Linked DNA regions of Spartinivicinus marinus. The protein of the gene in region 1 binds, or shares a complex with, the protein of each later gene. Links are inferred from orthologs where the notes say so. Each region holds a gene or a part of one and is shown on either strand. Other genes may lie near its edges.

Region 1 (2,932 bases):
CACTCACATTAATGGTTTGATCAGCCGTATCTACTTGGCCTTGCTGATTTTGATTAACTACTTGTTCACTTTCCTCATCGGCATCTGGAATAACTTCCCGAATATCAATGGCTAATACCACTTCATTGGTAAGTTCATTATTAGCAGGTTGATTTAAAGGTGCTTGAGATTGACTTACCACTGCCGATTGAGCACCTCCATTGGTAACCGCTGGTTGATTTGTGGGGGTATTGTTATCAGCAATTGTGTTTTGTGGGCTACCAGCTGCTTGTTGGGCTGGCTGTTGCACTGTTTGTGTAATTTCTTGTTGGGTTTGTACAGAGGTTTGCGTAGTCTCCCTTGCGCCTGCAACATTGGGCAGAGAACTGATCTCATTTTCAGCTACACGAGCTTGGGGTTCATTATTCAGGCTAATGGTGACAGGCCGTGACTCAATCGCACTCGTTTGTGCGCTTGGGGGTGGCTCTGAGAGGGTTAGTGGTTGAGTCGCTAAACTGGCCTGGGAAGCGAGGGTATTTCGCGCCTCACGACTGATCTGTACTTCTACACCTACAGGTTGCTGGGCTCTAGCTTCTCGTTGTTGTTGCTCCTGATTTAGCTCAGGACGCTGTGCCACTCTATTAGATGCAACCGCTAAAGTATGACTCACTTCCATCGTCTGAACCACCATTAACCTTGGCTGATATCCCTGTTATAGCATATCTAGTCAGCTTATTTTACTAGTGGTTAGATGGTTTACTAATAACCGTCAGAGCTAAAGCTTATTTCAGCTGCTAGAGGCTGAGGTTAAAGCCATGTCTATCTATTCAAAACCCTCATAGGAACCTGGGGCTAAATTTTCAAACCGGGTGTACTTACCAATAAAAGCTAACTTAACTGCTCCAATAGGACCATTCCGCTGCTTACCAATAATGATTTCAGCGACCCCTTTCTGTTCAGTGTCAGGGTTGTAAACCTCATCTCGGTAAACAAACATGATTACGTCAGCATCCTGCTCAATCGCCCCAGATTCCCGCAAGTCAGAGTTTACTGGACGTTTATTAGGCCGCTGCTCAAGACTCCGGTTCAGCTGGGAAAGCGCAACAACTGGGGTATTAAACTCTTTTGCCAATGCTTTTAGGGAGCGCGAGATTTCCGATATTTCATTGGTTCGGCCTTCGTTATTACCAGGCACTTGCATTAACTGCAAGTAGTCCACCATGATTAAACCTATATCTCCATGCTCTCGAACAATTCGTCGCGCTCTTGAACGCATTTCAGTCGGGCTGATACCAGCAGTATCATCTACAAACAGTTTCTTCTCATTGATCATATTGACCGCTGCCGCCAGCTTCGGCCAATCATCTTCTTCCAGCTTACCTGTCCGAACCTTGGTCTGGTCTATTCTCCCAAGCGACGATAGCATCCGCATCATCAACTGTTCTGCAGGCATCTCCAAGCTAAAGACCAACACAGCTTTATCAGAGTTGAGTAGCGCATTTTCTACCAGGTTCATGGCAAACGTTGTCTTCCCCATCGATGGTCGACCTGCCACGATCACCATATCCGATGGCTGCAACCCTGCTGTCATATCATCAAGGTCATTAAAGCCCGTGGTAATGCCCGTTAAGCTATCACCAGCATTGAATAGCTCATCAATTCTATCGATGGCTTTGTTAAGCAGCTCTTTTACACCAACCGGCCCACCATCTTTGGGCCTATCTTCAGCAATTTGAAAAACCTCACGCTCAGCTTCATCAAGAATTTCACTGCTGGAGCGTCCGCTAGGATTATAAGCTCGATCAGCAATCCCCTGGCTTACTTTGATCAGCCGCCGCAAGATTGACCTTTCATACACAATATCAGCATAAGCACGAATATTTGCTGTACTGGGCGTATTTTGTGCCAGATCGGTTAAATAAGCTAAGCCACCACTTCCTTCCAGCTGATCAAGCTGGGTTAGCTCTTCAACAATAGTCAGAGGATCAAAGGGTTTTCCAGCGGCTACAGAGCTGGCAATAATTCGAAAAATATCTCGGTGTGGACGGTGATAAAAATCAGCGGAGGTAATTCGATCAGATACTAAATCCCAAGCATTATTATCTAATAGCAAACCACCAATGACAGACTGTTCAGCCTCCATAGACTGAGGGGCTTCTCTTAATGAAAGGGCTGTCTGCTCGGCTTGTTCAGTTGCTAAAGTGGGGCCTTGATCCATTGCCTACATTACCTGCTCGGCTAGGTATTCAATACAGATCTTCAGTCTACACACTACTTACAATTTACTCATACACTATAAGCAGTATAGTTAGATTGAGTTATAGAAAAATGCTTATAACACAGAATAAAAAGCACCCGCAATTGCAAACAATGCGAGTGCTTTTTACATACCGAATAAATAATTTAATTATTCAGCTTCTACAGTCACTTTCAGGGTTGCATCAACGTCAGTGTGCAGATGAATATTTACATCAAACTCACCTATGTGACGCAGAGGCCCTTCAGGCAAACGAATCTCACTCTTACTGACTTCAACACCGGCAGCAGAAATTGCTTCAGCCAAGTCACGAGTACCAATAGATCCAAACAGTTTACCTTCATCACCTGCTTTAGCAGTTAAAGTAAGCTCAAGCTCACCAATAACTTCTGCGCGTTTTTGCGCAGCTGCTAAGTTTTCTGCAGCAGCTTTTTCCAGCTCAGCACGACGAGCTTCAAACTCAGCCACATTAGATTTAGTAGCAGGAACAGCCTTATTAAAAGGAATCAGAAAGTTACGGCCATAACCTGGCTTTACTGAAACCTTGTCTCCCAAATTGCCAAGGTTGGCAATTTTTTCTAACAAAATCACTTCCATCTTGCTTACCTCAAGATTTTTCCCACTTAGCTAGCCTGAGCCTGCTGGCTTAATCAGCCGACCACGAAAGTCAATAAAGCTATCTAAGAGGGCAACTAA
Region 2 (2,994 bases), 410 kb from region 1 along the record:
AATAACCTGTCAGATATAAGCAAACAACAACATGGCAAACTCAATTAAAGATCGCTTAGCTCAAGCCATCAAAGACGCAATGCGAGCCAAAGATAAACCTCGCTTAGCCGCCCTACGTCTTGCTTCTGCGGAGTTTAAACGCATTGAAGTAGATGAACGAATTGAGATTGAAGATGCCAGAGCAGTTGCCATTCTAGATAAAATGGTCAAACAGCGCCGGGATTCAATCAATCAATATCAACAGGCAGGCCGTCAGGAACTGGCTGAACAGGAAGCATTTGAAATTGAGATTATTCAAGAGTTTCTGCCAGAGCAACTTACTAATGCAGAACTTGACCAGTTGATTGCTGAAGCCATTGCAACCACAGGTGCAATGAGTATGCAGGATATGGGCAAAGTGATGGGTATTCTTAAGTCAAAAGTGCAAGGCCGTGCAGATATGGGGGAGGTGAGTAAATTAATCAAAAGTAAGTTAAGTTAACAGACTTACTACTTACCCTTGCCTACCTTTGACAGCGGCGGTAGATTTAAAACTACTGCCGCTTATCTTAACACCTAGCTCAAACATTTTCTGAAATCGTTATGGCGGGACTGATTCCTCGCACTTTTCTTGATGAATTATTAGCTCGCATTGATATTGTCGATGTGATTGCCTCCCGTGTTGAGCTAAAAAAGGCTGGTAAAAATTACACAGCACTTTGCCCCTTTCATCACGAAAAAACGCCTTCTTTTTCAGTTAATTCAAGCAAACAGTTTTATTATTGTTTTGGCTGCGGGGCAACAGGGAACGCGTTAAAATTTATTAGCGAATTTGAACACCTAGACTTTGTTGATGCAGTTGAAACATTAGCTCGCTCATTAGGATTAGACGTACCCAGAGAGCAACAGCATTATCAACAGCCAAACCATCAAGCCTATTATCAACTTCTGAGTAATGCAGCTGAATACTATCAACAACAGCTGATTAATCACTCTCAAGCCCAGTTGGCAAAAGATTATCTTAAATCACGCGGTGTTACTCACGCCATCTCTCAACAATACGGCCTTGGTTTTGCACCCGCGGGCTGGAGTAACCTGATTAATGCCCTTACCTCTCAAGCAAACAGCTTAACCAAACTTGAGGAAGCAGGACTGGTCATTCAACAACCAGAAAAACAGTCCTATTACGATCGATTTCGTAATCGCTTAATGTTTCCTATCAGAGATCAGCGGGGTCGAGTCATTGCATTTGGTGGCAGGGTATTTACAGATGAAAAACCCAAATACCTCAATTCACCAGAAACGCTTGTTTTTCAAAAAAGCAAAGAATTATATGGGCTCTACGAAGCTAAACAGCAAAACCGTCAGCTTACCAGCTTAGTGGTAGTTGAGGGCTATATGGATGTTATTGCACTAGCCCAACACGGCATTACTCAAGCAGTAGCCACTTTAGGTACTTCTGTTACAACCGATCATGTTCGCAAATTATTTAAGCAAACCAATGAAATTATCTTTTGCTTTGATGGTGATGAGGCAGGTAAAAAAGCAGCATGGCGAGCCTTAGAAAACTCTTTCAGCAGTATAGAAGATGGCTACAGTGCAAAATTTTTATTTTTACCTCAAGGAGAAGACCCAGACTCTGTTATCCGCAGCGAAGGGCCAAAGCAATTTCAACAACGCCTTGATAATCAAAGCCTGACTTTAACAGAATATTTTTTTCAGCAACTGGAATCACAAGTCAACCTGCATAGCTTGGAAGGCAGAGCTAAATTATCAAAGCTGGCTTCTCCTTACCTCAATAATTTAAAGCCCAGCACATTTAAACAGCTTATTGAAAATCGCTTAGCAGAGTTAACCGGTATAAGCCCCAGTAGCCCTACCCCCTCTGCGCTTTCAGCCCAACACTCAACACCAATTACAGTTTCAAAACCAACGGGGCAGATACCTTCTTATTCACAGCCTCAAACAGCCCAGGTAGTCCGCTCACCAGCTGAGACAGCGCTACTATTACTGTTTATTGAGCCGACCTTAGTCAGCCAGGTAAATTTTGATAATTTCCATGGCAGTGCTGCTGATCAAGCAACTCAATTACTCATAGATGCCATGCACTATTTTAAAAAAAATCTACTTAGCGACAATCAGCCTCAAGAATCAATTGGTGAGTTTATTGGTCACTATTATGGAACTACCGAAGGGAATCGACTCAAAGAAATCTTGAACAATTCTGCACCAGAAACGACTAAACAAACAAACCTGTTATTTATTGACAGTATTAAACGAGTACAAACCAAACTTTCGGCTGCCACTTCCAAACAACAGCTGAACGAACTGGCCAGCAAAGCCACTACACTCAACGATGAAACGAGCAAAGCAGACTATTTAAAAGCATTCGCACGACTACGGCAGCAAAAAAGCAATAATGATTGAAGAAAAAATGAAGGTTATTTTTCGATACTGCAAAAATACAGCTAAACTGCTAGAACAGCGCTTTAGAAATGGGCTATAATTTCGCTCTTACCGTCGGCACATCTGATTTCGTTGTTAAAGGGTAACTATGTCCGAAAATTCGCAGCAACAATCTCGCCTTAAAGAGCTTATCGCGCGCGGCAAGGAACAAGGCTATCTTACTTATGCCGAAGTAAATGACCACCTACCAGAGGATATCTCAGATCCAGATCAAGTGGAAGACATAATCCGCATGATCAATGATATGGGAATTACGGTTTATGAAGCTGCGCCCGACGCAGATACCCTGCTATTAAACGAAGCAGACACAGACGAAGCAGCTGCTGAAGAAGCTGCTGCCGCACTGGCAGCTGTTGAGCAAGAAGCAGGGCGTACTACTGACCCCGTACGTATGTATATGCGGGAAATGGGAACAGTTGAGCTACTAACCCGTGAAGGTGAGATCAGCATAGCCAAGCGTATCGAAGAAGGTACGCGAGACGTAATGAATGCCCTTGCGTATTTCCCCGGCTCGGTTCTAAATATTCTAAACGAATACGACAAAATCGT

Evidence for each region. Proteins that work in one complex are often made in the same cells at the same time.
Region 2: the proteins of dnaB (region 1) and dnaG are in contact, whole or in part, in a crystal structure (PDB 2R6A), measured with the Geobacillus stearothermophilus proteins. The link is inferred for Spartinivicinus marinus from one-to-one orthologs. Residues at the interface, in WP_033016901.1 of Geobacillus stearothermophilus: Ser13, Glu15, Ala16, Gln18, Glu91, Leu92, Asp94, Ala95, Val96, Pro97, Thr98, Ala99, Ala100, Asn101, Tyr104, Tyr105, Ile108; in WP_049624496.1 of Geobacillus stearothermophilus: Lys456, Leu457, Leu458, Pro459, Ala460, Asn463, Ala464, Leu467, Leu535, Leu536, Ile537, Ala538, Gln544, Glu545, Asp548, Tyr549, His552.

Annotation. Positions count from the first base shown.
Region 1 is NZ_JAPJZK010000001.1:3,440,257-3,443,188, reverse strand. It holds dnaB (replicative DNA helicase), read right to left. Parts: upstream 2,198-2,932; coding sequence 803-2,197; downstream 1-802. Other genes in the region: OQE68_RS15500 (hypothetical protein), read right to left, coding at 2,864-2,932; rplI (50S ribosomal protein L9), read right to left, coding at 2,387-2,833; OQE68_RS15515 (hypothetical protein), read right to left, coding at 1-655. UniProt on the Escherichia coli protein: The main replicative DNA helicase, it participates in initiation and elongation during chromosome replication. Travels ahead of the DNA replisome, separating dsDNA into templates for DNA synthesis.
Region 2 is NZ_JAPJZK010000001.1:3,854,573-3,857,566, reverse strand. It holds dnaG (DNA primase), read left to right. Parts: upstream 1-582; coding sequence 583-2,406; downstream 2,407-2,994. Other genes in the region: rpoD (RNA polymerase sigma factor RpoD), read left to right, coding at 2,534-2,994; OQE68_RS17550 (GatB/YqeY domain-containing protein), read left to right, coding at 32-481. UniProt on the Escherichia coli protein: RNA polymerase that catalyzes the synthesis of short RNA molecules used as primers for DNA polymerase during DNA replication.